DNA from 2 places in the Paractinoplanes rhizophilus genome. Region 1 is predicted to be linked to the other one. Evidence: predicted binding sites of a transcription regulator. Region 1 holds the regulator's gene; the other holds the start of a gene.

Region 1 (15,909 bases):
TTCCTCGACGTGATCGACCCGGCCGTGGCGCTCGTGTCGGTGGGGAAGGACAACGACTACGGGCACCCGAACGCGCCGCTGCTCGCGCGGCTGGCCCGCGGGGGAGCGCGAGTGCTGCGCACCGACCAGTCGGGGGATCTGGCCGCGGTCGCCACCGGACATGGGCTCGCGGTGGTGGCTCGGGGCTCGCCGCCGGGTTAGAAGCCGCCGGGTTGGAAAGCGCCGACACGCCCGAGTTGAGCGGTTTCGTCCGCATCGGCGGAGATGGATGATGATTACCCGGCCCGGGCGCGCGGACGTGGCAACCCGGCCTGATCGAGCGACTCTACGGGGGTCATCGTATGGCGGGCCGCCAATATGTCTGCTTTCGCTTTCGGTGATCAGCGATCTGCGCGTAGGAGTGAGGCTCGCGGCAACGTCATACCCCCGTGCGACGATATTGGGCGTGAACACCGCGCCCCCCGATCCGCTGTTGCTCGTTCTCGGCGACGAGGAGTTGCTCGCCGCGCGCGCGATCACGGCCGCGGTCGATGCGGCGCGTGCCGCCGATCCCGGGGCCGACGTCCGGGAGTATGAGGGCGGCGCGATCAGCGCGGGCGAGGTCGCCGAGATGCTGAGCCCGTCGCTGTTCGGCGGCCGCCGGGTGCTGGTGATCCGCAGTGGACAGGACGCGCGCAAGGATCTGATTGCCGCGCTGCTGGCGTATGCGAAGAGTCCCGACCCCGAGGTGACGCTGATCGTCGCCCACCTCGGCGGGGCCAAGGGCAAGGCACTCGCCGACGGCCTGCGCTCGGCCGGCGCCACCGTGGTGCCCGCGGTCAAGCTCAAGGGCGACCGGGAGCGCATCGCGTTCGTGCGCGACGAGTTCCGCCGCCACGGCGGTCGCTGCGACGAGTCGGCGGCGTCCGCGCTGCTCGCGTCGGTCGGCAACGACCTGCGGGAGATCGCGGCGGCCTGCTCGCAGCTGCTCGCTGACACCGACGGCAAGATCACCGAGGCGGTCGTCGCGCGGTACTACAAGGGTCGCGCCGAGGTGAGCGGCTTCACGGTGGCCGACGCCGCGATGATCGGCGACGTGCCGGCAGCGCTCGAGGCGCTGCGCTGGGCGCTGCACGTCGGCGTCGATCCGGTGCCGATCGCCGACGCCATCGCCGACGGCGTCCGCACGGTGGCCAAGGTCGCCGCCGCCGGCCGGGGAAACCCCTACCAGATGGCCAGCAGCCTGGGCATGCCAGCGTGGAAGATCCAGCGTGCCCAGGAGCGCAGCCGCGGCTGGACGCCCGAGGGCCTGGTCGACGCGATGCGCGCCGCGGCCGACTGCAACGCCGCCGTCAAGGGCGGCGCCGAGGACCGCGGATACGCCCTCGAGCAGGCCGTCTTCGCCGTGGCCGCAGCCCGCCGCGGCGGCGTGGCCCGTGGCGAGGGCATGGCCCGTCGAGGGGGCGTGGCCCGATGAGCCGGGGGACCGGGGCGCACCTGCCGATGTATGCCCGCATGCTGCGGCTGCGCCACGTCGCGCCGAGCGGATTTCTCTGCTTCGTCTTCCTGGAGGGCAGCGTCGCGCTGGGCGCCCTGCTCGCCCTGGCCGAATTGGTCAGCTGGTTGGGGGTGCTGGTCCTGCCGTTCCTGGTCGCGCTGATGGTCAAGCTCAACGACGTCATCGCCGGCGCGCTCACACAGCCGCCGGTCCCGGCCGGTCCGGCCGCGGCCCGGGCCGCGGTCCTGCGGCCGGCCACCGCGGGCGGAGCCGGGGTGAGCCCGCCGGTCCGCATCGCCGAGGAGGCGACGACACGGCTCCCGGGCGTCATCAACCGGAGGCGCGGCGCCCCGGTCATGCGTCCGTGGGCGGAGCAGGTCGAGGCTCAGCAGTGGCGCGTCCGGCAGTCCGCCACTCGCCGTTACGAGTGAGCAGGACCTCAAGTCGGTCGCCCGTCAGCGCATGGCCGTGAGTATCGGTGGGTGGCCGGGCGTCAGTGCGCGGCCGTGAGTGTCAGCGCGTGGCGTCGCGTACACGTTTGCCGGTTACCATTCGCGGCGGCCTTGCGCCATGAACGACGCGGGCACCGCCTCGGACCGTGATGGTCCGGCGGTGCCCAGGTGTGGTCGTCGATGACCGGCTCGCGTGGAGCGAGCTGTGGCGCGGCGGCCTCCGTGCTGCCGCGCCGGCGATCCGGCTAGGGATCGGCGAAGTCGTACCCGGCTTGCGCGTAACGCGGCCGGGCCGCCTGACGGGTCAGGCGGACAGCGAGGCGACCCGCTTGGCGATGGCCGACTTGCGGTTGGCCGCCTGGTTCTTGTGGATGACGCCCTTGCTGACAGCCTTGTCGAGCTGACGCGAGGCGTCACGCAGCAGAACGGTAGCCGTCTCGACGTTGCCCGCCTCGCTCGCCTCGTTGAGCTTGCGGATCACGGTCTTCAGCGACGACTTGACCGACTTGTTGCGCAGCCGGGCCTTTTCGTTCTGCCGGTTGCGCTTGATCTGGGACTTGATGTTCGCCACGCGACAGCCTTGTCCTGACTAGGTTCGGAAACTGGTCTCAAGCGCGGTGGTCACCGTGGTCGGCTGTCGAAACAGCCAGCCACCGGAGTGGCTGTCTGCCGGAGCAGCGAACAGCGGCGCGTCACCACACGCGATGAGCCAGACTACCAGCACCGCCACGACCCGCCAAAACGGCCGCCTCCGCGCCGGCCGAGTTGCCACCCTCCCGTCCGGGCGCGGCGATCCCCTCACGGCGTGCCGCTCCCGCCCGCCGGCCGACGGGCCCCGCCGGCCGAGGCGGTCAGCTCACCGCCAGCCGCGGCGCTCCGCCAGCCACGCCAGCGCCTGCTCCCCGCTGAACCGCTGATGCTGCCGGCTGTGAGGCGACGCGCTGCTCGGGCCGCCGTCCGCGCGGACCAGCCAATACCCCGCGAGGGCCGCCAGTGCCCCATCCACGCCGTCGTCCGGAGCGTCCCAGGGGCTGAGCAGGGCGTCCGTGTCCAGACCGCTGGCGAAGGCGCTGACCAGCAGCGTAACCGTGTCGAACCAGGGCGCGCCGAGGCACGGCCACGTCCAGTCGCACAGCCAGGCCCGGCCGCCGCGGTCGATCAGGACGTTGTCGATCCGCAGGTCGCCGTGGGTCATCGTGGCGCCGGAGGCCAGCTCCGGCAGCGCACGTTCCAGCGCGGCCAGCTCGCGGATCCGGTCCGGCGCGATGGTGGCCCGCGCGGTTCGCGGTAGCGGTTCGCGGCCGCTCTCGATCTCGGACCACCAGGACATCTCGCCGCGCAGGATCTCCGGCAGGGCGGGCACGCCGGGGGCCAGCAGCTCGGCGGTGGGCTCGCGCAGCGCTTCGGCCGCGGCCGACCAGGCGGTCAGGGCGGACCCCAGCTCCACCGGCGACCACGGAAGGGACGGGATGTGCCCGTCGATCGCTTCCAGGCATAGGACGAAATAGCCGGAGTCGACCATCGTCCACAGCGGTCGGGCAGCGGAGACGGCCCCCGGCAACGCCGACGTGAGCGCCGCCTCCCGGGCGTACCAGTGCGATGTTGGATCTTGGAGCGGTGCGGCCTTGACAAATGCACTAAGCCCTGCCGAGGTCGTGATAATCGCGGCGAAGGCGCGGGTGAAGCCGCCGCCGGCGCTTTGCGCCGAGGCGATCGGCGCGCCCAGCCGCGCCGAGATGGCTCGCCGCAGGCTTTCCGGCAGCTCAGACCAAAGAGGGCGTACGGCGGTGGCACCGTACGCGACGTCGGGCAGTGAAATCGGCCGCACCCGACCATCCTGCCGTCCCGAATTTTGTCGTACCCGGCTGGCAGGATCCTGGCCATGAGAACCGACGACTTCTGGGCGGTCATCGGCCGGGCAACCGCCGATCGACCGTCCTCTCCCGGCGAGGTGGCCAAGCGCGCCGCCGCCGATCTGGCCACCCATGACCCGGAGGAGATCGTCGCCTGGGCCCGCCACCTCGACAAGGTCATGGTCGCCTCCGGCACGCAAGACCTGTGGGCGGCGGCCTACCTGATACACGGTGGGTGTTCCGAGGAGGGCTTCGACAACTTCCGGGGCTGGCTGATCGCGCACGGCCGCGAGGCGGTGGCGCGGTCGGTGCAGTCGCCCGACTCGCTGGCCGACGTGCCGGTTGTGCGCGCCGCGGTGGAGACCGGCGCGGTTTTCGAGGCCGAGGAGGTGCTGACCATCGCGGCCGAGGCGTATCGGCAGGCGACCGGGTCCGAGTTGCCGGCGGGGGAGAGGCCGGTGACCCGGCCCGACGCGGCCGAGCTGTGGGATTTCGACAACGAGGAGGAGATGCGGAGGAGGCTGCCGCGCTTGTCGGCGTTGTTCCTCGAGCCGCCGGACTGACTCGAGCCGCCGGACTGACTCGAGCCGCCGGACTGACCTGAGCCGCCGCGCTGACTTGAGCAGGGCGCTGCGGGAACCAGGGCGCGGCGGGGCCAGGCTGGCTGCGGGAATCAGGGTGCCGCGGGAGGCAGGGTGCCGCGGGAGGCAGGGTGGCGCAGGGCCAGGATGCGGGAAAGCCGGTCGAGTGGGGGAGGGCTGCTCCGGGACACTTGGGGCCATGGAGGCTGCAGAGGGGACTGTCGCGGCGGTCAGTTGTAACGACACCTACGCGTTCACGAAGCCGGTGCGGGACGAGATCGTCCTGATCGCCGGGGTGGGGGTGAAGGGAGACGTGCATGCCGGAGTGCACGTCAAGCACCGGGGGCGGGTGCGCAACGATGCCACGCAGCCGAACTTCCGGCAGGTGCACCTGATCCAGCGGGAGTTGTTCGCCGAGGTGGGGGCCAAGGGGTTCGCGGTCGCGGCGGGCAATCTGGGCGAGAACGTGACCACCAGCGGTATCGACCTGCTCGCGCTGCCGGTGGGGACGATTCTGCGCTTCGGAACACCCATGGACGCATCCGGCGTGAACGCATCCGGTACGAATCTATCCGGGGGCGGCTCGGGGGCGCTCAAGGCGGTGCTGGAGGTGGCTGCCGCGGCGGAACTTGATCGGGCTACGGCCGCGTCGTCGGAGGCTCTCGCAGCGGCTGCGGCGCGGGATCGGGGGGACGACCCTCGACCGGCCGTGGTGCTGGCGGGGCTGCGCAACCCGTGTGCGCAGATCAACGCCTTCCAGCAAGGGCTGCTCAAGGAGGTGATCGGGCGGGGCGAGGGCGGCGACGTGATCTACAGAGCCGGGGTCATGGCGGTAGTGCTGCGTGGCGGCGCGATCCGGCCCGGCGACACGGTCACGGCCGAGCTGCCGCCGCTGCCGCACGGGCCGCTCGAGCGGGTCTGAGACGGCTCGTGCTGGTCTGAGACGGCTCGCGTCACCTGCGATGAGTGCCGCGCGAGTGCGGAAGGGCGCGGCCACCTGCGATGGGGTGCCGCGCGGTGGGGGCGGAACGGCGCACGTTACCGCGATGGGACGGCCGCGCGGTGGGGGCGGGACGGCGCACGTTACCGCGATGGGACGGCCGCGCGGGTGCGTGTGAGAGCGCCGCTGCTGCTGGGTGCGGCGGTGCTTGAGCGGGTGTGAGCGGGCGCTCCACGCGGGCGTGGGACGATAGAACTCGCCGGCCGTGTGTCGGCGGGCCCGCGCCGGCCCTCATGCCGGTGGCAACCCCAAGCTTGTGACGACTGAGAAGAACGGACGATCGTGCCTGGACCGCTCGACCCCGGTGTGAATGTGATCGGGGCTACCGACCCGAGTCGCATCCGCAACTTCTGCATCATCGCGCACATCGACCACGGCAAGTCGACGCTGGCCGACCGGATGCTGCAGATCACCGGGGTGGTCGACCCGCGGCAGATGCGGGCGCAATACCTCGACCGCATGGACATCGAGCGGGAACGCGGCATCACCATCAAGTCGCAGGCCGTGCGCATGCCGTGGGTGGTGCGCGAGGGGGACCAGCAGGGCGATTCCGCGGTCCTCAACATGATCGACACGCCGGGGCACGTCGACTTCACGTACGAGGTGTCCCGCAGCCTCGCGGCCTGTGAAGGGGCGATCCTGCTCGTCGACGCGGCGCAGGGGATCGAGGCGCAGACTCTCGCCAACCTGTACCTGGCGATGGAGAACGACCTCCACATCATCCCGGTCCTCAACAAGATCGATCTGCCCGCCGCGCAGCCCGAGAAGTACGCCGAGGAGCTGGCGGGCCTGATCGGCGTCGACCCGTCGGACGTGCTGCGCGTGTCCGGCAAGACCGGCGTGGGCGTCGGCCATCTGCTCGACGAGATCGTCCGGCAGGTCACGCCGCCGGTCGGCGACGCGAGCGCCCCGGCCCGGGCGATGATCTTCGACTCGGTGTACGACGTGTACCGCGGTGTCGTCACGTATGTCCGGGTCATCGACGGGCGGATCGAGGCGCGCGACCGGATCAAGATGATGTCCACGGGCGCGGTGCACGAGCTGCTCGAGATCGGCGTCGTCTCGCCCGAGATGGAGAAGGCCGGCGCGCTCGGCGTCGGCGAGGTGGGCTACCTGATCACCGGCGTGAAGGACGTGCGCCAGTCCCGGGTCGGCGACACGGTCACCGGCAACAACCGGCCGGCCAAGGAGGCGCTCGGCGGGTACAAGGACCCGAAGCCGATGGTCTACTCCGGCCTCTACCCGATCGACGGCTCCGACTACCCGGCCCTGCGCGACGCCCTCGACAAGCTCAAGCTCAACGACGCCGCGCTGGTCTACGAGCCGGAGACGTCCGCGGCGCTCGGCTTCGGCTTCCGCTGCGGCTTCCTCGGCCTGCTCCACCTCGAGATCATCGGCGAGCGGCTGGAGCGCGAGTTCGGCCTCGACCTGATCTCCACGGCGCCGAACGTGGTCTACCGCGTCTACACCGAGGACGCGCAGGAGCACGTGGTGACGAACCCCAGCGAGTTCCCCAGCGGCAAGATCGCGGAGATCCACGAGCCCGTGGTGCGGGCCACCGTGCTGGTGCCCAACGACTACGTCGGTGCGGTCATGGAGCTCTGCCAGAGCCGCCGAGGCAGCCTGATGGGCATGGAGTACCTCTCGAGCGAGCGGGTCGAGCTTCGCTACACCCTGCCCCTTGCCGAGATCATTTTCGACTTCTTCGACCAACTGAAGAGCAAGACCAAGGGGTACGCGTCGCTCGACTACGAACCGTCCGGCGAGCAGGTGGCGGACCTGGTGAAGGTGGACATCCTGCTGCACGGGGAACCGGTCGACGCCTTCAGTGCCATCGTGCACAAGGACAAGGCGTACGCGTATGGGGTGAACATCGCGGCCAAGTTGCAGAAGCTGATCCCGCGGCAGCAGTTCGAGGTGCCGATCCAGGCTGCCATCGGCAGCCGGATCATCGCGCGCGAGACGATCCGCGCGATCCGCAAGGACGTCCTCGCCAAGTGCTACGGGGGTGACATCACCCGGAAGCGGAAGCTCCTCGAGAAGCAAAAAGAGGGCAAGAAGCGGATGAAGATGGTCGGCCGGGTGGAAGTGCCGCAGGAGGCCTTCATCGCCGCGCTGTCGACGTCTGACTCTTCGGACACCAAGGGAGCAAACAAAAAATAGGTCGGTTTGGTTTCTCCGGCGCTCGGGAACTGTGGGGCTCGACGGACGCAACAGATGCTCCACCCCCGAGGAGGAAACCTCATGACTGTCACCGGCATCATTACGGCGCTCATCGTCGGTCTTGTCATCGGCGCGCTGGGCCGCCTGGTCGTACCGGGCAAGCAGAACATCCCGATCTGGCTGACCATGGTGGTCGGTATCGTCGCCGCGCTGCTGGGTACGGTCATCGCCCGGGCCTTCGGCGTCGCGGACACGAAGGGCTTCGACTGGATCGAGTTCCTGTTCCAGGTTGTCCTTGCCGCGATCGGCGTTGCCCTGGTGGCCGGCGTCGGCTCGCGCCGCCGCCTCACCCGATAAGGGAAGCTGCACCCAAGCGCCGGACCTGGTTCAGGTCCGGCGCTTTGCTTGTGCAAGCAAACGGCAACGGCTGCGGGGAAGGGGCGCGGAGGCGGGGTGCCTGCGGTGGCTTGGGCAGACGAGGTGGGTGCGTCGGCCCGTGGACGTGACCAGCGGGCGAGGGCGGCGGCCTAGGGCGGTGCCCGTGAGCGACGCGAGGCGGGCAAGCCGGGCGAGCGCGACGCGGGCGCGGCAGTCTCAGTAGCGGAACTTGTGTTGCGCGCTTCGCCTGTTCACCCAGGCCGGCAGCTCGTCGACGTGGTCGCGGAGGGGCTGGCGCTCGTCGCGGGTGTGCGCGTCGGTCACGTTGCGCATGGTCAGCACGTAGCCGCGGACCAGGCGGTCCTCGCGCAGGTCGCGGTAGGTCGCCTCGATCAGGATCTGCGACTCGTCGGAGCGGCGCAGGGCGCAGAACATCGTGCCGTCCCCGTTGGACTGGAAGGCCCGCCGCACCACGCCGCGGTCGTCCGGGTGCACCAGGTCGGTCAGCGAGGAGAGCGGCGTCACCCGATCGTCGCCCAGCAGGTCGTGGACGGCGGGGCTCGCGTACCGGATGCGCTGGTCGTCGTCGATCACCAGCATCAGCTCGGCGGTGTTGCCGATGACCGTGCGGAGGTACTGGTCGCTGTCGCGCCGGCCCACCGCCTCGACCATCGAGATGCGGTCGAGCGCCAGCGCCGCCTGGCCGGCCAGCACCTCGAGGGCGTCGCGCGTCACGGTCAGCACCTCGCGCGGCGCCTCGACGATCAGCGCGCCGCCGCCGGGCCGCGCGACCGCCAGCGGCTCGAGCCGCAGCGGGCAGACCAGGGTCGTGTCGCCGGACCACCAGCTGCGCGGGCTCGGCTCGGGCGGCGGGGCCGGCACCGCATCGTCGTCGACGGCGAAGACGAGCGAGCGCAGCGACGACGGCGGCATCAGCTGCTCGGCGGCGGCGTGCACCGCCGCCTCGACGGCCGGCCGGTCGGCCGCCGCGACCAGCGCGCCCGAGGCCGTGCGCAGCGCCCGCTCGCGGGCCGCCGCCTGGCTGTTCTGCGAGATCGAGTCGGCCAGCCGGGTGATGGTCAGCAGCAGCGTGAGCGCGCCCACCACCGCGATCACCACGCCGTCGTGGACCTCGCCGTGGAGCGCCTCGACGAGGAGCACCGCCGGCGGCGTCGCCACCGCCGCGCCCAGCAGCGCCGCCCAGTGCCCGCGCCACTGGGTCACGCGCGGCGGCATCGGCCGGGTCAGCCGGGTCATGGACGGATGCAGGGCGGCCAGGCCCCACGCGACATACAGCACGAGGTAACCGGCCTCGGTGACCGTGCCGGGTGCCAGCGGATAGACGATGTCGCTGATCAGCATGCCGACCGAGCCGGCCAGCAGCAGCGCCGACGACACGTTGCGCCCGGCCGCGAGCACGAGCCGGCCGGTGACCCCGATCAGGAGGAGATCGCCGATCACGTCGGCCGCCGAGATCTTGCCGGTGAGGACCTTGTTACCGATCATGAAGACCCAGACGACCAGCAGCGTCGAGCAGGCCGCCGCCAGCAGGTCGATCAGGCGCGCCCGCTCGACCAGCAGCGAGCCGCCCCGGGTGAACTGGATCAGCGCGCCCGCGACCAGCACGAACATCGACAGGTAACAGGCCTCGGCGGCGGGCATCGCCCCGATCGCGTAGAAAACGTCACCCACCGCGATCGCGGCCACCGACCCGGCCAGCAGCAGCCAGGGGCCGACGCGGCTGGGACGGTGCCACCGGACGCCGACGATGATCGCCAGACAGCTCGCCGAACCCAGCAGGATCCATTCGATCGCCCTCGACACGCTCTACTTAGTACCAGGGCGGTAGCTATCTGTCCATCAGCGGATATACGCTGTGCTATTCGTCCGTGAATCGCTCGACATCACGCAGAGCGATGGCCGGCGGAGGCCCGGCGGTCCCGTCGCCCGGCCCATGCCGAGGGTGTTTCGCGAAGTCAGCTGAAGACCTGGGCGACGACCCGGCGCTCGTCCACCCCGGCGTCCGCGCTCACCGGCTGCCACTTGCCGTCGGGCGCGTGCCATTCGAGGTCGGCGAAACGTACCCGTTCGAGGCCGGTGGCCGACGCGTGCGAGACGAGCCAGTGCGCGTACCGCCAGCCGGTGCTCGCGTCGGAGACCACGACCGTCAGTCCGGCCGCCTGGGTCGCCGCCGGCGTCTTCGCCAGGCCCTTGCCCCAGTCGAGCTTGAGCCCGTTCATCAGGGCCGCGGCGGCCGCCGCGCCGCGCAGGGCGGGCGCACCCGTGACCGTGCAGGCCACCGCCCCGGTGGCCCGGCCGGTCAGCGCGCGGGCCAGCACGGCCGACTCGTCCGCCCACTTCTCGTACGCGTTCGGGTATGCCGACCGCTGCACCCGCTGCGCCGCGTCGGTGACCCGCATCCGCTCCCAGCCCTTGACCTTCTTGAGCGCCGAGTAGAACTTGTCCGCCGCGTATCGCGGGTCCTGAATCTTCTCCGGGCTGCCCCATCCCTGGCTGGGCCGCTGCTGAAAGAGCCCGACCGAGTCGCGGTCGCCGGTGTCCAGGTTTTCCAGCTTGGACTCCTGGAGGGCGGTGGCCAGCGCGATCACGACGGCCCGCTCCGGCATCCCGCGCCGGATGCCCACCGCGCTGATCGTCGCGGCGTTGGCCATCTGCACCAGGTCGAGGGTGACCTTGCCGTCGGCCTGCACGGTGCACTCGGGGCCGATGATCTTCGGCAGCTTGATGTCGCCCGACATGCCACGCACCACGACCACTACGCCCAGGGTGCCGATGACAGCGAGCAACGCGAGCACCACGATCGGCGTCCTGCGCACTCACACCTCCTCGACGGCTTCCCCGTGGACCAGGCAACAAGCGTAAACAACGACCGCATCACGCGAATGTCACTGCACCGCGCGCCGCGTGCCGCGCCCTCGGCGGGTCAGGGGGCCGGCACCCACGACGGCGGACGCTTCTCGCGGAACGCGTTGACCCCCTCGGTGCCCTCGGCCGAGCGGAAGTACGCGCCCGAGCGCTCCGACAACTCGGCCAGCTCGGCCCGGATCGACGGGGCCGGGGCGCGCCGGAGCAGCTGCTTGGCGCCCGCCAGGGCCAAGGGGCCGCCTTGCACCAGGGCGTCGCAGTAGGCCGCCACCGTCGCGTCCAGGCCCTCGGCCGGCACCGCCTTGGTGACCAGCCCCACCTCGGCCGCCCGTACGCCGTCGAAGACCTCGCTGGTCAGATAGAGCTCGGCCGCTGCCCGCGAGCTGAGCCGGGGGAGGACCGTGGCGCTGATCACCGCCGGGATGACGCCGAGGCGTACTTCGGTGAACGCGAAGGTGGCCTCGCGCGCGCAGACCGCGATGTCGGCCGCCGCGATCAGGCCGAGGCCACCGGCCCGGGCCGGGCCCGCCACCCGGCAGACCACCGGCTTGGGGAACTCCCAGAGCGCGGCCAGCACGTCGGCGAGCAGCTCGGCCGGCACGCGACCGGTCGCCCGGGCCTCGGCGGTCTCCTTGAGGTCGGCGCCGGAGCAGAACACCGGCCCGGTGTGGGAGAGCGTCACCACGCGGACGCCGGGGGCGGTCAGGGCGGCGGAGAGCGCCTCGAGCAGCTGTCGCATCAGCGGCGTGGAGAGGGCGTTCCGGTTGGCGGGGCTGTCCAGCGTCACGGTGGTCACCCCGGCGACGGTGGCGGTTCGGACCAGATCCATGGCGGAACCCTAACGGTGCACACTTGTCGGATGGCTGGCGCACTTCCCGATGGCGATCCGGTACCCACTGACGGGTCGCTTCCATCCGGCGCGGCGGCGAACGCCGGGAAAAACGGATTTGCCGTATATGTCCACGTGCCGTTCTGCGCCAGCCGCTGCGGCTACTGCGACTTCAACACCTATACGGCGAGCGAGCTCGGTGGCGTCGGCCGCGAAGGCTACGCCGACACGGTCCTCCGCGAGCTGGAAATCGCGAAGCAGGCGATAAATCCGAAAAAGGTGGACACGGTGTTCGTCGGTGGCGGCACCCCCACCCTGCTGAGCGCGGACGACCTCGGCCGCATCCTCGACGGCATCGACAAGACCTGGGGCCTCGACGAGAAAGCCGAGATCACCACCGAAGCCAACCCCGAGTCGGTGACCCCCGAATACCTGCGCCGGCTCCGGGCGAACGGCTTCACCCGGATCAGCCTGGGCATGCAGTCGTCCAGCCCGCACGTGCTCAAGATTCTCGACCGGCAGCACACCGCCGGGCGGGCGCCGCAGGCGGCCCGGGAGGCCCGGGAGGCGGGCTTCGAGCACGTCAACCTCGACCTGATCTACGGCACCCCGGGCGAGACCGCCGATGACTTCGCCGCGTCCCTGCGGGCCGTCGTCGAGGCCGGCGCCGACCACGTCAGCGCGTACGCCCTGATCGTCGAGGACGGCACCCGGATGGCCGCCCGGATGCGCCGCGGCGAGCTGCCGTACCCCGAGGACGACGTGGCCGCGGACCGCTACCTGGCCGCCGAGCAGGCCCTGACCGAGGCCGGGTTCGCCTGGTACGAGGTCTCCAACTGGGCCACCAGCGAAGCCGCCCGCTGCCGGCACAACCTGCTGTACTGGACCGGCGCCGACTGGTGGGGCCTGGGGCCGGGCGCGCACAGCCACGTCGGCGGCGTGCGCTGGTGGAACGTGAAGCACCCCACGACGTACGCGAAAAGGCTCGCCGACGGTGTCTCGCCCGGCCATGCCCGCGAGATCCTCGACGACGAGGACCGCCGCGTCGAGGACATCATGCTGCGGGTGCGGCTCAGCGACGGCATCCCGCTGGCCGGGCTGGACGAACGCGGGGCCAAGCAGGCGCTCGACGACGGTCTGCTGGTGCCGGAGGCGTACGCGAAAGGGCAATTGATCTTGAATTTGCCGGGCCGGCTGCTCGCCGACGCGGTGATCCGAGACGTCGTGTAACGCCGGGCCCCCGACCCGGCGCGACACTTTACTTGATGATTTGCACCGTCATGGGGTAGTTGTACGGCTCGTTGTTGCTGGCCTTCACACCGGCGATGACGCCGAAGACGATCGCGATGATCGTGGCCGCGACGCCGACGAAGATGCCGATGACGATGCAGCTGAGCACCCAGCCGACCAGCGCGATGATCGACCAGAGAATCTGGAAGTTCAACGCCTTGACGGCCTCGGCGCGCACGACCGGGGACTGGTTGCCCCGGGCGAGCAATGCGACCAGCGGGGCGATCCAGCCCGCGCAGCCGCCGCCGAGGAAGGCGCCGGCCGCGCCGCCGAAGTGGGAGACCAGGATCCAGGTGCGGTCATCCGAGGCGTTGCCGGGTTGCGGGCCGTAGCCGTACTGCTGAGGAGGCGGGTTATAGCCACCGGGAGGCGGGTTGTAGCCACCCGGAGGCGGGTTGTAGCCACCGGGAGGTGGGTTGTATCCGCCCGGAGGCGGACCGTAACCGCCGCCGGGCGGCGGCGGGGGCGGGGATGAAGGAGGCGGTGTCGAACCCGACGTCGGATCGTTGGCCGCATACGGATTACCTTCACCGGGCGGGCGAGGTGGTTCAGTCATGGCTGACACCGTAGGACCGCAGCTCAATACGGTCGAGAGCGACATGCGGAACGAGTACAGGAATAGACAGTCCACTCGATCATCGCGTTGCCGCCGACAGCGACGTAGACTGGCACTCTGTCACGGGGAGTGCCAAGCGCCGGCGAGGGAGGGTCAGATGAGTCTCGATGACCGCAAGCTCGAGGTGCTGCGCGCGATCGTCGAGGACTACGTCGAGACCCAGGAGCCGGTCGGCAGCAAGGCGCTGGTCGAGCGGCACCAGCTGGGCGTCTCCCCGGCCACCGTGCGCAACGACATGGCCGTGCTGGAGGAGGAGGGATACATCCGCCAGCCGCACACCAGCGCCGGGCGGGTCCCCACCGACGCGGGCTATCGCCTTTTCGTCGACCGTCTCTCCAAGGTCAAGGCGCTGAGCCCGGCCGAGCGCCGCGCGATCGAGCGCTTCCTGATCGGCGCGGTCGACCTCGACGACGTGGTGCATCGCACCGTGCGCCTGCTGGCTCAGCTCACCCGCCAGGTCGCGGTCGTGCAGTATCCGTCGCTCGCCCGCTCTTCCGTGCGCCATCTGGAACTCGTCCCGATCTCCACGACCCGCCTGATGCTCGTGATGATCACCGACACCGGCCGGGTCGAGCAGCGCCTGGTCGAGCTGCCGGGCCCGGTCGCGTCCGACGACGTGCTCGACCTGCGCCGCAAGGTCAACGAAAAACTCGCAGGTCAGCGCATGTCCGACACCCCACCGCTGGTGCAGGGCCTGGTCGACGAGTGCGCCCCCGACCGCCGCAACACGATGGCCTGCCTGGCCAGCGTCCTGCTCGAGACGCTGGTGGAGCGCAGCGAGGAGCGGCTCGCCCTCGCCGGAACGGCGAACTTGACGCGGGGAGGTGTGCTGGACTTCCAGGGCACGCTTCGTCCGGTGCTCGAGGCCCTCGAGGAGGAGGTCATCCTGCTCAAGCTCATCGGCGACCTGGAGCCCAGCACGACCAGGGTGCGCATCGGCGACGAGAACGAGATAGACAACCTCCGATCCGCCTCGGTGGTCAGCACCGGTTACGGCCCGGGGGCGACTATCGTTGGTGGGCTCGGTGTGCTCGGACCCACCCGGATGGACTACCCCGGCACCATCGCCACGGTGCGTGCGGTGGCACGCTACGTGGGCGACCTGCTGGCCCAGAACTGACCGGCTCAGAACTGACGGAATCGCGCTGACAATGAGGACCCCAAACCCCGTGGCCAAGGATTACTACGGCATTCTCGGCGTGAGCCGGGAGGCCACCGACGACGAGATCAAGCGCGCCTACCGGAAGCTGGCTCGGCAGTACCACCCCGACGTCAACCCCGATCCCGAGGCCGCCGAGAAGTTCAAGGACATCAACGCGGCGTACGAGGTGCTGTCCGACGACCAGAAGCGGCAGATCGTCGACCTCGGCGGCGACCCGCTGGCGCCCGGCGGCGGCATGGGCCCCGGCGGCCCGGGCGGTCCCGGCGGCCCGTTCGTCGGCTTCCAGGACATCATGGACGCGTTCTTCGGCACGGCGGCCGGCGGCGGCTCCCGTGGCCCGCGCCCGCGCACCCGCCCCGGCGCCGACGCGATCCTGCGCCTCGAGCTCGACCTGGTCGAGACGGCGTTCGGTGTCGAGGCCCCGATCACGGTCGACACCGCGGTGCTGTGCACCCAGTGCTCCGGCGCCGGCACCGCGCCCGGCACCCACCTGGCCACCTGCGAGACCTGCGGCGGCCGCGGCGAGGTGCAGAGCGTGCAGCGCACGTTCCTGGGCCAGGTCGTCTCCTCCCGCCCCTGCTCCACCTGCCAGGGCCACGGCACGGTCATCCCGCACCCCTGCCCCACCTGCGCCGGCGACGGCCGGGTCCGCACCCGCCGCTCGCTCACCGTCAAGATCCCGGCCGGCGTCGAGGACGGCATGCGCATCCGCCTGGCCCAGCAGGGCGAGGTCGGCCCCGGCGGCGGCACCGCCGGCGACCTGTATGTCGAGATCCACGAGCGCCCGCACGACGTCTACTCCCGCAAGGGCGACGACCTGCACTGCCGGGTCACCCTCCCGATGACCGCGGCCGCCCTCGGCACCCGCCTGACGATCAAGACGCTCGACTCCGAAGAGGCGATCGAGGTCAAGTCCGGCACCCAGCCCGCGTCGACGCTGCGCATCCGCGGCAAGGGCGTGCCGCACCTGCGTGGCCAGGGCCGGGGCGACCTCTTCGTGCACCTCGACGTCAAGACGCCCACCAAGCTCACCGCCGAGCAGGAGCGCATGCTGCGCGAGTTCGCCAAGACCCGCGGCGAGGACGTGGCCGAGCTGAGCAAGCAGGGCGGCTTCTTCAGCCGCATGCGCGACGCCTTCAACGGCCATTAGGCGCTCGTCAAGATCAAGATCAAGATCGTTATTTGATACGGGTCGGGGCAAAGTCCCCGATGCGCCGGGCGG
Region 2 (15,909 bases), on a different contig from region 1:
TGCTGGTCTCCGGCGGGCACTCGTCGCTGCTGCTGGTCGACGACCTGACCAACGGCGTGACCCCGCTCGGTGCCACCATCGACGACGCGGCCGGCGAGGCGTTCGACAAGGTCGCGCGCCTGCTCGGGCTGGGCTTCCCGGGCGGCCCGGTGATCGACCGGCGGGCGCGCGAGGGCGATCCGGCCGCGATCGCGTTCCCTCGTGGACTGACCGCGCCCAAAGACCTTGCGGCGCACCGCTTCGACTTCTCCTTCTCCGGCCTCAAGACCGCGGTCGCGCGCTGGGTCGAGGCGCGCGAGCGCGATGGCGAGCCGGTGCCGGTGGCCGACGTGTCGGCGAGCTTCCAGGAGGCGGTCTGCGACGTGCTGACCGCCAAGGCGATCGACGCGTGCCGGGCCCACGGCGTGGAAACCCTGATCATCGGGGGTGGGGTGGCGGCCAATTCACGGTTGCGCACCCTGGCGGAGCAAAAGGCGGAAAAGCACGGGATTCGCGTACGCGTTCCGCGCCCCCAGTTGTGCACGGACAACGGCGCGATGGTCGCCGCCCTCGGCTCGCGGCTGGTGGCGGCCGGCGTCGCGCCGTCGCGTCTCGATCTGCCCGCCGATTCCTCGATGGCATTGACCTCGGTCAGCGTGGCGGGGTAGGAAGCCAGCATGATCGCGCGGATGTGGGAGGTGCGGGCCCTCGGCAGCGGCTTCGACGAGCTGCTGACCTGGGTCTGCGACGTGGCGGTGCCCCGGATCGAGGTCCTGCCGCAGCACGTGTCGAGCGAGGTGTACTCGTCGACCGACCACCGCATTGTGGTCATCTCGAAATGGCGCAGCACCCCGGAGAGCCTGCCCGCGCCGCCGGCCAAGTTGGTGGCCCGCGCACCGCACGTGTGGGACTTCAGTCCGGTCGATCGGTAGCACCGATCGGACCGGCCCGAGGCCGGGCGCCGGTAGGAAACGGGTCGCAAACTGTCAGACCCCGTCCGTAACGTCGGGGACCTGATGCGCGCGCTGCCCGACGCCGACCCCGGCGTACCCGACGGCCGGTCCGCCACCCACTTCCTGGGCTGGCTGGTCCGGCGCTTCAAGCTGACCGTCGCCGCCGCCATCGTGCTGGCCGTCGTCTGGATGCTCTGCCAGGCCGTCGTGCCCGCCATCATCGGCCGGGCCATCGACGCCGCGACCCGGCGCGACGAGCACGACCTGCTGCTCTGGTGTCTCGTGCTGCTCGCCGCCGGCGCCGGCCAGGCGATCGCGGGCGTGTCCCGGCACCGGTTCGCGGTGGTCAACTTCGTGGGCGCCATGTTCGTCACCGTCCAGATCACCGTGCGGCAGGCCGCCCGGCTCGGCTCGGCGCTGTCCCGGCGGCTCGACACCGGCGAGGTGGTGGCCATCGGCACCGCCGACATCCGGGCGCTCGGCGCTGCCGTCGACATCACCGCCCGCGGCACCGGCTCGCTGGTCGCGGTCGTCACGGTGACAGTCATCCTGCTGTACACCTCGGTGCCGCTCGGCCTCGTCGTGGTGCTCGGCGTGCCGATCCTGATGGCCGTCGTCGGCCTGCTGATCAAGCCGCTGCACCACCGGCAGCAGGTCACCCGCGAGCAGCAGGGCCTGCTCACCGGCCGGGCCGCCGACCTGGTGGGCGGCCTGCGGGTGCTGCGCGGCGTGGGCGGCGAGGCGGTGATGGCCGAGCGCTATCGCGCCGAGTCGCAGTCGCTGCGGGCGGCCGGGGTCCGCACCGCGCGGGTCGAGTCCCTGCTCGAGGCCGCCCAGGTGCTGCTGCCCGGCGTCTTCCTGGTGCTGGTCACCTGGCTGGGCGCACACTTCGCGCTGAGCGGCCGGATCACGGTGGGGCAGCTGGTCTCCTTCTACGCGTACGCGGCCTTCCTGGTCGCCCCGCTGCGGCAGCTCACCGAGACGCTCGACAAGATCACTCGCGGCCACGTGGCGGGCCGCCGGGTCGTGGCCATGCTCGGCGCCGTCACCGACCTGCCCGACCCGTCCGCGCCGCTACGGCCCGAGCGGCTGGCCGGCGACCTCGCCGACCCACGGTCCGGTGTGGTCATCCACCCCGGCGAGATCACCGCGATCGTGGCGACCGCGCCCGCCGAGGCCGCGGAGATCGCCGACCGCCTGGGTCGCTACGCCGAGGGCGGCACGGCCGGCGGCCGGCCGCTCGGGGAGTTCGCGATGGCCACGGTCCGCGAGCGGATCCTGGTGGCCGACAACGACGCCCGCCTGTTCACCGGCCGGCTGCGCGACGATCTCGACCCGCACGACCGCGGCTCGCTGCCCGCCGCGCTGCACACGGCGGCCGCGACCGACATCGTCGAGGCGCTGCCCGACGGGCTCGACAGCGAGGTGGCCGAGCGCGGCCGGTCCTTCTCCGGCGGGCAACAGCAGCGGCTGCGCCTGGCCCGGGCGCTGGTGGCCGACCCCGATACGCTGATCCTGGTCGAGCCGACCAGCGCGGTCGACGCGCACACCGAGGCGCGCATCGCCGAGCGGCTGATCACCGCCCGGGCCGGCCGCACCACGGTGATCTGCACGTCCAGCCCGCTGGTCCTCGACCGGGTCGACCGGGTCTGCTTCGTCGAGCGCGGCCGGCTGGCCGCCACCGGCACCCACCACGCCCTGCTCGACCGCGAGCCCCGCTATGCCCGCACGGTGCTGCGAGACGAAGGCCCGGCATGAGCGCGCTGTTGCCGGTCGCCGACAACTCGCAGGTGCGGCGGTACGTCCGCGAGCTGTTCCGGCGCTATCCGCGGGTGCTCTGGGGCGCGGTCACGCTGCACGTCCTCGCCGCGATCGCCGGCCTGGCCGGGCCACGCCTGCTGGGCGAGCTGGTCGAGGGCATCCAGCACGGCCGGGGCGCGGGCCTCGTCGACCGGCTCGCGGCGCTGATCGCCGGCTTCGTGGTGCTTCAGGCGGTGCTGACCCGGTTTGCATACCTGTCTTCCGCCCAGCTCGGCGAGCGGGTCCTGGCCGGCCTGCGCGAGGAGTTCGTCGAGCGGGTGCTCGCCCTGCCGCTGTCCACGGTGGAGCGGGCGGGCAGCGGTGACCTGCTGACCCGGACGACCCGGGACGTGGACGCGATGTCGCGCTGCGTGCGGCTCGCGGTGCCCGAGACGATGATCGCGGTCATCACGATCCTGCTGGTGGTGGGCGCGCTCGCCGTGGTCACCCCGCTGCTCGCGCTGCCGCTGCTGACCGCGGTCCCGATCCTGTGGGCCGGCACCCGGTGGTATCTGCGGCGGTCCCCGGCGGCCTATCTGAAGCAGAACGCCGAGTATTCGATGGTGACCGACGGCCTCGCCGAGACCGTCGAAGGCGCCCGCACGGTCGACGCGCTGCGCCGCCGGCGCCGCCGGATCGAGCGCACCGACGCCGACCTGCGCCGCACCTGGCTGGCCGAGAAATACACGCTGTTCCTGCGCACCGTCTGGTTCCCCGCGGTCGAGGTCGGTTACGTGCTGCCGGTGGTGTCGACGCTGCTGGTCGGCGGGCTGCTCTATCTGCACGACTCGGTCACTCTCGGCCAGCTCACCGCCGCGGTCGTCTACGTCCAGCTGCTGATCGATCCGCTCGACCGGCTGCTCGGCTGGCTCGACGAGCTGCAGGTGGGCACCGCGTCGCTGGCCCGCCTGCTCGGCGTCGCGGCGGACGAGCCGCCGGTCGCGGCCGCGGCGGCGCGGCCGGATGGGACCCGCATCGAGGTCCGTGACGTGCATTTCGCGTACGTGCCGGGGCGCGAGGTCCTGCACGGGATCGACCTGACGCTGGAGCCGGGGGAGCGGCTCGCGATCGTCGGCCCGTCCGGGGCGGGCAAGTCGACGCTCGGCCGGCTGCTGGCCGGGGTGCACGAGCCCACCGGCGGGACGATCACGGTGGGCGGCACACCGCTCCGCGATCTGCCGCTCGACCAGCTGCGCGCCGAGGTGGCGCTGGTCAGCCAGGAGCATCACGTCTTCATCGGCTCGGTGTCGGACAACGTGGCGATGGTGCGTCCCGACGCCGGCGCGGAGCGGGTGCGATCGGCGCTGGCGGCGGTGGACGCGCTCGACTGGGCGCTGGCGCTGCCCGACGGATTGGCGACAACGGTCGGCGCCGGCGGTCATCCGCTGTCGGCGGCGCAGGCGCAGCAGATCGCGCTGGCCCGGCTGGTCCTGGCCGGCCCGCACACTCTGGTGCTCGACGAGGCCACGTCGCTGCTCGACCCGCGAGCGGCGCGCGACCTGGAACGGTCGCTGGCCGCGGTGCTGCACGGGCGCACCGTGGTGGCGATCGCGCACCGGCTCTTCTCGGCACACGACGCCGACCGGGTCGCCGTCGTCGAGGACGGCCGGATCACCGAGCTGGGCTCGCACGACGAACTGGTCGCGGCGAACGGCCCGTATGCGTCGCTGTGGCGTTCCTGGCACGGCGAGCGCACCCCGGAGGACACCGACGAGCCCTTGGCCGACACGGTCGGCGTCACCCCGCTGACGCCGTGATCGTCGCGCCGAGGCTGAACGCCCAGCGGCGAGGGTGACGCGCCGCGCCAGGGTGGGGTGGGGACGCGAAAAGGGCGCGCCGGCCGGCGCGCCCTTTATCGGTGGAACGAACGATCAGAAGCCCGGGCCGTGCTGGTGGCTGTGGCCACCGTGGCTGTGCCCGTGCCCGCCGCCGCTGGCGGCCGGCTCCGGCTCGGCCGGCTTGTCGACCACGAGGCTTTCCGTGGTCAGCAGCAGGCCGGCGATCGACACGGCGTTGGAGACCGCGTTGCGGGTCACCTTCACCGGGTCGATGATGCCGGACGCGGCCAGGTCGACGTACTCGTCGGTGGCCGCGTTGAGGCCGTGGCCCCAGCCCAGCTCGTCGACCTTGCCCACCACGACGTAGCCGTCGTGGCCGGCGTTCTGCGCGATCCAGCGCAGCGGCTCGACCAGCGCCTTGCGCACGATGCCGACGCCGATCGCCTCCTCGCCGGTCAGGCCGAGGCCGCCGTCGAGATCCTTGGCGACCTGCGCGAGGGCGGCGCCGCCGCCGGGGACGGTGCCCTCCTCGACGGCCGCCCGGGTCGCCGAGATGGCGTCCTCGATGCGGTGCTTGCGCTCCTTCATCTCGACCTCGGTGGCCGCGCCGACCTTGATCACCGCGATGCCGCCGGAGAGCTTCGCCAGCCGCTCGGCCAGCTTCTCCTTGTCCCAGTCGGAGTCGGACGCCTCGATCTCCTTGCGGATCTGCGCGACCCGGTCGGCAACCTCGGACGTCTTGCCGCCACCGTCGACGATGGTGGTGTTCTCCTTGTCGACCACGATGCGCCGGGCCCGGCCCAGCATGTCGAGGGTGACCTGGTCGAGCTTGTAGCCGAGCTCCGGCGCGATCAGCTCGCCGCCGGTGGCGATCGCCATGTCCTGCAGCATCGCCTTGCGCCGGTCGCCGAAGCCGGGCGCCTTCACCGCGGCGACCTTGACGGTCTTGCGGATCGAGTTGACCACCAGGGTGGACAGGGCCTGGCCCTCGACGTCCTCCGCGATGATCAGCAGCGGCTTGCCGGACTGCAGCACCTGCTCCAGCAGCGGGAGGAGCTCCTCGATGCTGGCGATCTTCTGCGTGGTGATCAGGATGTACGCGTCCTCGAGGACGGCCTCCTGCGACTCGGCGTCGGTCACGAAGTTCGGCGAGATGAAGCCCTTGTCGAACTGCAGACCCTCGGTGACCTCGAGCTCGGTCAGCATCGCCGAGCCCTCCTCGACGGTGATGACGCCGTCGCGGCCGACCCGGTCCATCGCCTCGGCGATCAGCTCGCCGATGGTGGCGTCCTGGGCCGAGATGGTGGCGACGTTGGCGATCGCCTTGTGGTCGTCGACCTCCACCGCCTTGGCCAGCAGCGCCTTGGAGACGGCCTCGGCCGCCTGATCCATGCCGCGCTTGAGGCCGAGCGGGTTGGCGCCGGCGGTCACGTTGCGCAGGCCCTCGCGGACCAGCGCCTGGGCGAGAACGGTCGCCGTGGTGGTCCCGTCGCCGGCGACGTCGTTGGTCTTCGTCGCCACCTCCTTGACCAGCTGGGCGCCGAGGTTCTGGTACGGGTCGGTGAGCTCGATCTCCTTGGCGATGGTGACGCCGTCGTTGGTGATCGTGGGCGCGCCGAACTTCTTGTCCAGGACGACGTTGCGCCCACGCGGGCCGAGCGTGACCTTGACCGTGTCGGCGAGCGTGTTGACGCCGTGCTCCAGCAGGTGCCGCGCGTCGTCAGAGAAGCTGAGAATCTTCGCCATGTATAGGTCCCTTCACGCGCCACCGCCCTGACCCGGAAGCCGGGCCAGGGCGGCGAGCACTGTCAGTAGGTCACTTCTCGATGACCGCGAGGACGTCGCGGGCGGAGAGCACCAGGTACTCCTCGCCGGCGTACTTGACCTCGGTGCCGCCGTACTTCGAGTAGAGAACCGTGTCGCCCACCTGGACGTCGATCGGGACGCGGTTGCCCTTGTCGTCGATGCGGCCCGGGCCGACAGCGAGGACGGTGCCCTCCTGCGGCTTCTCCTTGGCGGTGTCGGGGATCACGATGCCCGACGCCGTGGTGGTCTCAGCCTCGTTCGCCTGGACCACGATGCGGTCCTCGAGCGGCTTGATCGCAACCTTGGTCGCGGTAGTCACGGGCATACCCTCCTGGGTACAGGTTTGCCGGCCATGAACCAGGCCGGTCTCATGCCTCATGCCACCGGGCGGGGCCGTCGTCGCGGGTGCCGGTCCGCCTGGTGCCTAACCGTCCGCCATGAGGGCGTCCGGTTGGCACCCTCATGTTGAGAGTGCTAACCGCGAGGTTATGCCGGAACTAGCACTCCGTCAACCAGAGTGCCAGTCTCGGCACGCCGGGGAGAATGCCTTCGTGACTCCGGAACTCCTGGCCCGCCTCCATACCCCCGAAGGGGTGAACGCCCTGGCCACCGCCGCGGCTGTGGATCATGGCGATCCGCTGGCGGCGGCGTCGGCGCTGAGGTCGACGGGCGTCGATCCGGAGCTCGCCGCCGCCGCGCTCACTCAGGTGGAGCTGCGTCGCAAGGCCACCGCGAAGTTCGGCGAGCGGGCCGCGCGGATGTTCTTCACCCGTCCCGGGCTCGAGCAGGCGACGCGAGCGGTGGTGGCGGAGCGCCGGGCGGCGCGCCTCGCGGCCGCCGGGGTCCGGACCATGGCCGATCTGGGGTGCGGCCTGGGCTCGGACGCGCTGGCGGCGGCAAGTGCCGGGATTTTCGTGTACGCCGTGGACGCCGACCCGCTGACCGCCGGGGTCGCCGCCGCCAACGTGCGCGCCCTCGGCCTCGACGATCGGATCACGGTCGACTGCGCGGACGCCACCTCGGTCCGGGTCGAGGACTACGACGCGGTCTTCGCCGACCCCGCGCGGCGCCGGGCGGGCCGCGGCCGGGTGTTCGACCCCGGCTCGTACTCGCCGCCGTGGGACTTCGTCGCCGGGCTCGCCGAGCGGGTGCCGCGCACGGTGCTCAAGCTGGCGCCCGGCATCGACCACGCCCTGCTGCCGCCGGGCGCCGAGGGCGAGTGGGTGAGCGTCGACGGTGACCTGGTCGAGGCCGCCTTCTGGTGCGGCCCGCTGGCCGAGGTCCCCCGCCGCGCCACGCTGCTGGGCTCCCGCAGGGGCGGGATCACCGGCAGCGGCCTGGCGAAGGCATCGGTGGGCCCGGTGGGCCGCTACGTCTACGACCCCGATCCGGCCGTCGTGCGCTCGCACCTGGTCGCCGAGTTCGCGGCGAGCGTCGGGGGTCGCCTCGCCGATCGCGAGATCGCCTACGTGTACGCCGACGAGCCCGCCGACACCGCGTTCGGCCGCCGCCTGGAGATAACCGATGTGCTGCAGTTCTCTTTGAAACGGCTGCGTGCCCTGCTGCGCGAGCGCGGCGTCGGCCGCCTCGAGATCCGCAAGCGCGGCTCCGCCCTCGAGCCCGATCAACTCCGCCGTGACCTGCGCCTCTCCGGGCCCGAGGCGGCGTCGATGGTGCTGACCCGGGTGGCCGGCGCGCCCACCGCGCTGCTCTGCCGCCCGATCTGAGCCCGATCTGAGCAGGAGTACGTTCCTGGGCTATGGCCAAGAAGCCCGCGGCCGGCACCCCGGCGACCGCCGTGCTCAGCGACCAGCAGGTCGAGCACACCCTGCACCCCTACGACGTCTCCCCGGACGCGCCCAACTACGGCGCGCTCGTGGCGCGGGCGCTGGGGATCGGGCCCGAGCGGGTCTTCAAGACCCTCATCGCCGAGGTCGACGGCGGGCTGGTCGTCGGCGTCGTGCCGGTCACCGGCGACCTCGATCTCAAAGCCCTCGCCGGCGCGGCCGGCGGCAAGCGGGCCGTGCTCGCCGAGCGGGCCGCGGCCGAGCGCAGCAGCGGTTACGTCCGGGGCGGCATCAGCCCGCTCGGTCAGCGCAAGAAGCTGCCGACGGTGGTGGACTCGTCGGCGCTCGCGCTGGACCGCATGTTCGTCTCGGCGGGCCGCCGCGGTCTTCAGGTGGGCCTGGCGCCGCGCGATCTGATCCGGCTGACCGGCGCTGTTACCGCCGCAATCAGGGCATAAAACTCGATCGGTGCCAAGCCGTTACGACAACGTTACTGACCTCGGGGATCTTTATCCCGAGATCGGACGAGAACAGGCATGGGAGTGACTTAGCGTCACCATGTGAGCGACCTTAGGCGATCGTCCGGGGCAGTCCTCCGGCCATCGGCAGGGCCCGATTACCCGTGTCACCGCCGTGTTGCCGGATTGTTATGCCGGGTTATGAGATCGCCGGGGCGCACGGCTTGTGCGACGGGGCGCAACGGGAATACGTTGCCGGGCACAACAAACTAGCTCCTGATCACTCGGCGTCTCGGGGAGCGACACTCCCGCAGCGCACACCATCGAATCCGATCGAAGGCCCGGATTTACCCGAAAGGACACAAGGAATGCGTAAGGGACTGTTCGCCCTTGCCGCGGTCGGCCTCCTGGCGACCGGCAGCATGGCCGCCTGTGGCGACGACAACGGCGATTCCGGTAGCGGCGGCGACAGCGGCTCGTCCACCGGCAAGGTAGGCGTCATCCTCCCCGACACCAAGAGCTCGGCTCGATGGGCGACCGCGGACCTGAAGTACCTCACGGACGCCTTCAAGGCGGCCGGTGTGCAGGCCGACATCCAGAACGCGCAGGGTGACAAGACCCAGTTCCAGACCATCGCCGACGGCATGATCTCGAGCGGCGTCAAGGTCCTCATCATCGTCAACCTGGACTCCGGCACCGGCAAGGCCGTGCTGGACAAGGCCAAGGCCGCCGGTATCGCGACGATCGACTACGACCGCCTCACCCTCAACGGTGGCGCGGACTACTACGTGTCGTTCGACAACGTGAAGGTCGGCGAGCTGCAGGGCCAGGGCCTGGTCGACTGTCTCAAGGCCAAGAACTACACCAAGCCGGTCGTCGCCGAGCTCAACGGCTCCCCGACCGACAACAACGCCACCCTGTTCGCCCAGGGCTACGACTCGGTGCTCAACCCGCTGTACGCCGACGGCACCCTGGTCAAGGGCCCGAACCAGTCCGTTCCGGACTGGGACAACGCGCAGGGCGGCACGATCTTCGAGCAGATGCTGACCCAGAAGAAGGACATCAAGGGCGTCCTCGCGGCGAACGACGGCCTCGGCAACGCGGTCATCTCGGTTCTGAAGAAGAACAAGCTCAACGGCCAGGTCCCGGTGACCGGCCAGGACGCTACCGTTCAGGGTCTGCAGAACATCCTCGCCGGCGACCAGTGCATGACGGTCTACAAGGCGATCAAGCAGGAGGCCGACGCGGCCTCCGAGCTGGCCATCGCGATCGCCAAGGGCCAGAAGCCGACCACGGCCACCGGCAAGGTCACCGACCCGGAGTCGAAGAAGGACGTCGCCTCGGTGCTGCTGACCCCGCAGGCCATCACCAAGGAGAACGTGAAGGACGTCATCGCTGACGGCTTCGTCACCAAGGCGGAGGTCTGCACCGCCGAGTTCGCCAAGGCGTGCACGGACGCGGGCATCAGCTGACCCGAGTTGTGACGGGCTAGTCCCGAACGGCTGACGACGGCGCCGCTCACTCCCGGGGCACCGGGGGTGGGCGGCGCCGGAGTTGGGTCACCCCCACCCTTCTCGCCTGTGGCGGAGCCACGACGAAACCGGTCACTTAGCGAAGGAGAACCAGCGTGGCCGCGACACCCCTTCTGGAGCTCAGCGGGATCGACAAGAGCTTCGGTCCCGTTCAGGTCCTGCATGACGTCGGCCTGAGCGTCTACCCCGGCGAGGTCACGGCTCTCGTCGGCGACAACGGCGCCGGCAAGTCGACGCTGGTCAAGTGCGTCAGCGGTATCTACACGATCGACTCGGGCACGATCACCTTCGAGGGCAACCCGGTGGCGATCCACAGCCCGCGCGACGCTTCCGCGCTCGGCATCGAGGTCGTCTATCAGGACCTCGCCCTCTGCGACAACCTCGACATCGTCCAGAACATGTTCCTCGGCCGGGAGAAGAAGCGCGGCATCGTCCTCGACGAGCCCACCATGGAACAGATGGCCGGCGACACGCTCGCGAGCCTCTCGGTCCGCACGGTCAAGTCGCTCCGGCAGCTCGTGGCCAGCCTCTCCGGTGGCCAGCGGCAGACCGTGGCGATCGCCAAGGCGGTGCTCTGGAACAGCCGCATCGTGATCCTCGACGAGCCCACCGCCGCGCTCGGCGTCGCGCAGACCGCCCAGGTGCTGGAGCTGGTCCGCCGCCTCGCGGACAACGGCCTCGGGGTCGTGCTGATCTCGCACAACATGAACGACGTCTTCGCGGTGTCCGACCGGATCGCGGCACTCTACCTGGGCCGGATGGCCGCCCAGGTCAAGGCCACGGACGTGACCCACTCCCAGGTCGTGGAGCTGATCACCGCCGGACGCAGCGGCAACATCGGCCTGCCCCCCGAGAAGCCGTCCGAGTTCAACGGCGACGTCGTCGACATCACGCCCGGAGGCGACCAGTGAGCACCACCACGACCACCACGGCCGGCGGCGTCAAGGTCGTCAAGCCGACCGTCTCGAGTCACATCCACGATTACTGGGGCCGTGTCCGCGGCGGTGACCTCGGCAGTCTGCCGGCCGTCCTGGGCCTGATCATTCTCTGCCTGATCTTCGGCGTCGCCCGGGACACGTTCTTCAGCTCGCTGAACTTCGCGAACCTGTTCTCGCAGGGCGCGCAGTACGTCTTCATCGCGATGGGCCTGGTCTTCGTCCTGCTGCTGGGCGAGATCGACCTCTCCGCCGGCTTCGCCTCCGGCGTCTGCGGCGCGATCATGGCGATCCTGCTGACCAATCACGACTGGCCGTGGTACGGCGCCATCCCCGCTGCCATGGTCACCGGCATCGTGATCGGCTTCGTGCTCGGCTTCCTGGTCGCGAAGTTCGGCATCCCGTCCTTCGTGGTCACCCTCGCCGCGTTCCTCGCCTTCCAGGGCATCCTGCTGAAGCTGCTCGGCGGCGGCAAGAACATCTCGATCAACGACACGTTCGTGCTCAAGCTGGCCAACGGCAACCTGTCGGTGGCCATCAGCTGGATCCTCACCATCATCGCGATCGTCGGCTACGCCGCGGCCCAGCTCAACCAGGTCCGCAGCCGCGCCGCCCGCAACCTGGTGACCGATCCGATCGGGATCGTGGCGATGCGGATCGCCGGCCTCGCGATCGTGCTGCTCGTCGCCACCGCGCTGCTCACCCAGGAGCGCTCGATCAACCCGGTGCTCAACTCGGTGAAGGGCGTGCCGATCGTCGCCCCGATCATCGCGGTCTTCCTGGTCATCTGGACGTTCATCCTCAGCCGCACCACCTACGGCCGGCACGTCTACGCGGTCGGCGGCAACACCGAGGCGGCCCGCCGGGCCGGTATCCCGGTCGACCGGATCCGCATCTCGGTTTTCGTGATCGGCTCGTTCATGGCCTCGGTCGGTGGCATCCTCGCCGTCAGCCGGGCCAACTCGGTCGACCCGAACACCGGCGGCAGCAACATCCTGCTGTACTCGGTGGGCGCGGCGGTCATCGGCGGCACCAGCCTCTTCGGCGGCAAGGGCAAGGCGATCAACGCGGTCATCGGTGGCGCGGTGATCACCGTGATCGACAACGGCATGGGCCTGATGGGCTACTCGTCCGGCACCAAGTACATCGTGACCGGCCTGATCCTGCTGATCGCCGCCAGCGTCGATGCCCTCGCGCGGCGCAGAGCGGCGTCCACCGGAAACCGGTGAACGACATCCTGGGTGCGGGGACGGCACGCTGATGCGGGCCGGCCCCAGCCAGGAGGAGGTTCGCCGGCACAACCTCGGGACGCTGCTGCGATACGTGCACGTGCACGGCGCGACGTCCCGGGCGGAACTGACCAGCCGGCTCGGCCTCAACCGCAGCACCATCGGGGCCCTGACCGCCGAGCTGACCACCGCAGGGCTGGTCAGCGAGGCGGCGCCGCGGGAGACCGTCGGCCGGGCCGGGCGACCGTCGCTGGTCGTCCGGCCCGAGTCGGCCAAGGTCTATGCGTACGCCCTGAGCATCGAGGTCGACCGCCTGCGCGCGGCCCGGGTCGGCCTCGGCGGACAGATCCTGGACCGCCGGGAGACCGACCGGCCGCGCGGCATGCAGGTGCTGGACGCGGTGCAGCCCCTGTCGAGCTTCGTGCACGAGATGCGGGCCGCGGTTTCCGGCGACGCCCGCTACATCGGCACCGGCGTGGCGGTCGCCGGCATGGTCCGGCGCCAGGACGGCATGGTGCGGCTCGCGCCCACGATCGGCTGGGTCGAGGAGCCGGTCGGCGCCGCGCTGCGCGCCGAGCTCGGCGACGCCGGCCAGCTCACGGTGGGCAACCACGCCGACGTGTCGGCGCTGGTCGAGCACAGCCGGGGCGCCGCGGCCGGCTGCGACAACGTTGTCTATCTCTACGGCGACGTCGGCGTCGGCGCCGGCATCATCGCCGACGGCCGCCGGGTGGCCGGCCACGGTGGATACGGCGGCGAGGTCGGCCACATGGTGGTCAACCCGTACGGCCGGGAGTGCAGCTGCGGCTCGCGCGGCTGCTGGGAGACCGAGATCGGCGAGTTCGCGCTGCTCAAGCACGCCGGTCGCAGCGACCAATGCGGTCGCGAGGCGGTGCTCGGCGTGGTGGACGCCGCCATGCGCGGCGACAGCCAGGCCCAGTTCGCCGTGCGCCAGGTCGGCGAGTGGATCGGCTTCGGCGTGGGCAACCTCATGAACATCTTCAACCCGGAGGCCGTCATCTTCGGCGGCACGCTCCGGGATGTCTACCTGGTGGCGGCCGCGCAGATCCGCAGCCGCCTGAACGCCATCGCGCTGCCGGCCTGTCGCGAGCACATCCGCCTGCGCACCCCCGAGCTCGGCTACGACGCGGCCCTGATCGGCGCCGCCGAGCTGGCGTTCGAGCACCTCCTCGAAGATCCCATGCTGCTGGCCTGAAACCCGCCGGAAACCCGCCCGGAAGGCGGACGGCGGGACCCGTGGAGATCATCTATGCTCCGCGCCGTGGCGGTGAACGGCAACGTCGTGCTCGATCCGGGATGGATCTATCCCGAGGTGGCCGAGCTGCGAAAAGCACTCGCCGGGTGGAGCTGGCCGGACGCGCGGGCGGTGCTCGACCGGGTCGAGCCGGCGGAGCGGACCGAGCTCATCCGCATCGGGGCCGAGCGCTTCGACCTGGCCGGTTTCCTGCACGGGGTGCTGGCCAAGGACCCGGCCGACGCCGCGGCCGCGGCGATGCTCGGTGCGCATTTCACCGAGGTCGGCTGGCGCATCCGCACCCGGCGGCCGGCGCAGTTCGTGAGCCGGGAGCAATTCGCCGAGTTCCACGGCTGGCTGTGCAAGGCCGAGCAGGTGCTGATCGAGGCGGCCGCCCGCCATCCCGAGGACCCGGCGGTCTGGGTGTGCCGGCTGCCCACCGCGCGGGGGCTGTCCCTCGGCGGCCCCGAGGCGCGCCGCCGGTACGACCGGCTCGCCGCGACCGATCCGCACCATGTGCCGGGCCAGGTGCAGCTCCTGCAAGAGCTGTGCCCGAAGTGGACCGGCAACTGGGACGAGCTGCACGCGTTCGCCCGCGAGGCGATGCTGGCCGCGCCGCCCGGCTCGCACGCCGGGTCGCTGGTCGCGGAGGCCCACATCGAGCACTGGACCGATCTGCCCGAGCCCGACGACCAGCAGTACCTTGCCGACCGGCAGGCCGAGCTCGTCGAGGCCGCGCAGCGATCGATCTGGCACGCCGACTTCCGCCGCACGATCGGCTGGGTGCGGGCGGCCGGCGTTTTCGCCATGGCGTTCAGCCTGGCCGGCGACCTGCGATCGGCCGACGCGGCGTTCGCGCTGCTGGGGAACTTCGGCAGCGAACGACCGTGGGACTACCTGGGCGACCCGCACACGGTGATCCCGGCGCGGCGGGCCGAAGCCCGGCGGACCGTGGAAGACGCCCGATGATCAAGCAGTTCGAGAGCGACGGCGTACCCGTGCTGCTGGCGCCCGCCACCGGGCCCAGCCATGCCGGCCTGGTCTTCCGGGTCGGCATCGCGGACGAGCCGCTGGCCCGCCGCGGCATCACCCACCTGGTCGAGCACCTGGCGCTGCACTCGGTCGGGGTCGCCGACTACCACTACAACGGCGCCACCGGGGTCGAGTTCACCTACTTCCACATGCGAGGCGCCGAGAAGGACGTGGCGACATTCCTCAACGGAGTGTGCGCCGCGCTGCGGGATCTGCCGATGCGGCGGCTGGCGGCGGAGCGCGACTTGCTCCAGGCCGAGGCGAACGGCCGTACGCCCGGGGTGGCCGAGCCGCTGGCCCTGTGGCGGCACGGCGGGCGCGACTATGGCACCGTCGCCTACCCCGAGTGGGGTCTGCCCGCGATCACCGAAGATGACCTCCGCGCCTGGGTGGCCCGCTACTTCACCCGGGAGAACGTCGTGCTGTGGGTGGCCGGCGACGCCCTGCCCGCCGACCTGCGGCTGGACCTGCCCGCGGGCGCCCGCCGCCCCGCGCCGGCGCCATCCTCGGCGCTGCCCGGCACGCCGGCGTTCTTTCCCGGCTCGCCCGGCCTCGTGGCCTGGGACGCGATGGTGCCGCGCTCCACCGCCGCCGGCGTCTTCGCCGCGGTGCTCGAGCGGGTCCTCTTCCGCGAACTGCGTCAGGAGGCCGGCCTGTCCTACATCGCCAAGACCGACTACCAGCCGGTCGGCGCCGACTCCGCCGTGATCACCGCGATCGCCGACGCCCTGCCCGAGAAGCACGGCGCGGTCCTCGGCGGATTCGTCGACGTGCTGGCCGCGTTGCGGTTCGGCCGGATCGACCCGGCCGACGTCGCCGCGGTGGTCAACCAGCGAGCCGAGGCGCTGCGGCACGGGGAGGAGTCCGCGGCGCGCCTGCCCGCCCAGGCGTTCGCCCTGCTCAGCGGCCGCCCGGTGGAGGACGTCGAGGATGCGCTCGCGGCCGCCCGGGCGGTCACCGTCGCGGACGTGGCCGACGTGGCCGCGGCGGCCTGGGACTCCGGCCTGCTGATGGCGCCGGAGCCCGCCGACTGGGCCGGCTTCGCCGCGGCTCCGCTCGCCTCGGCGTCCGCGGTGACCGGCACGGCGTACGCCTCGCTCGAGGACTCCGGCGAACGGCTGGTGGTCGGTCCCGACGGGGTCACCGCGACGGCCGGCGGCACCCTGACGACCGTGCGGTTCGACGACTGCGTCCTGGTGCGGGCCTGGCCCGACGGGGCGCGCCAGCTCTTCGGCGCCGACGGCACCGCGATCCGGGTCGAGCCCACCCTGTCGGCGAACGGCCCGCAGGCGGTGGCGGCCATCGACGCGCGGGTCGGCCCGGAGATCCGGGTCGGCCAGCCACCCCGCGAGCCGGGCTCGATCC

What was found. The regulator HrcA, encoded in region 1, represses chaperone genes, less so after heat shock. The targets are predictions, from matches to a motif close to GGTTNGCACNCTCNNNNNGAGNGTGCNAACC.
Region 2: the regulator HrcA is predicted to act here: its motif matches at 6,766-6,796, upstream of groES (co-chaperone GroES).

What each region holds. Positions count from the first base shown of each region.
Region 1 covers NZ_JBHTBJ010000040.1:44,389-60,297, forward strand. The annotation lists gene ACFQS1_RS33670 (ComEC/Rec2 family competence protein) at 1-201, shown strand, start outside; gene holA (DNA polymerase III subunit delta) at 437-1,456, shown strand; gene ACFQS1_RS33680 (hypothetical protein) at 1,453-1,908, shown strand; gene rpsT (30S ribosomal protein S20) at 2,234-2,500, opposite strand; gene ACFQS1_RS33690 (phosphotransferase family protein) at 2,786-3,757, opposite strand; gene ACFQS1_RS33695 (DUF4240 domain-containing protein) at 3,812-4,345, shown strand; gene ACFQS1_RS33700 (MOSC domain-containing protein) at 4,563-5,285, shown strand; gene lepA (translation elongation factor 4) at 5,646-7,526, shown strand; gene ACFQS1_RS33710 (GlsB/YeaQ/YmgE family stress response membrane protein) at 7,608-7,883, shown strand; gene ACFQS1_RS33715 (PAS domain-containing protein) at 8,121-9,728, opposite strand; gene ACFQS1_RS33720 (hypothetical protein) at 9,881-10,741, opposite strand; gene ACFQS1_RS33725 (enoyl-CoA hydratase-related protein) at 10,849-11,619, opposite strand; gene hemW (radical SAM family heme chaperone HemW) at 11,650-12,849, shown strand; gene ACFQS1_RS33735 (DUF4870 domain-containing protein) at 12,878-13,465, opposite strand; gene hrcA (heat-inducible transcriptional repressor HrcA) at 13,623-14,645, shown strand; gene dnaJ (molecular chaperone DnaJ) at 14,695-15,837, shown strand.
Region 2 covers NZ_JBHTBJ010000003.1:191,829-207,737, forward strand. The annotation lists gene tsaD (tRNA (adenosine(37)-N6)-threonylcarbamoyltransferase complex transferase subunit TsaD) at 1-647, shown strand, start outside; gene ACFQS1_RS06795 (hypothetical protein) at 657-911, shown strand; gene ACFQS1_RS06800 (ABC transporter ATP-binding protein) at 996-2,690, shown strand; gene ACFQS1_RS06805 (ABC transporter ATP-binding protein) at 2,687-4,489, shown strand; gene groL (chaperonin GroEL) at 4,604-6,256, opposite strand; gene groES (co-chaperone GroES) at 6,327-6,641, opposite strand; gene ACFQS1_RS06820 (class I SAM-dependent methyltransferase) at 6,868-8,043, shown strand; gene ybaK (Cys-tRNA(Pro) deacylase) at 8,076-8,561, shown strand; gene ACFQS1_RS06830 (sugar ABC transporter substrate-binding protein) at 8,930-10,033, shown strand; gene ACFQS1_RS06835 (ATP-binding cassette domain-containing protein) at 10,189-11,004, shown strand; gene ACFQS1_RS06840 (sugar ABC transporter permease) at 11,001-12,257, shown strand; gene ACFQS1_RS06845 (ROK family protein) at 12,289-13,473, shown strand; gene ACFQS1_RS06850 (hypothetical protein) at 13,528-14,481, shown strand; gene ACFQS1_RS06855 (M16 family metallopeptidase) at 14,478-15,909, shown strand, end outside.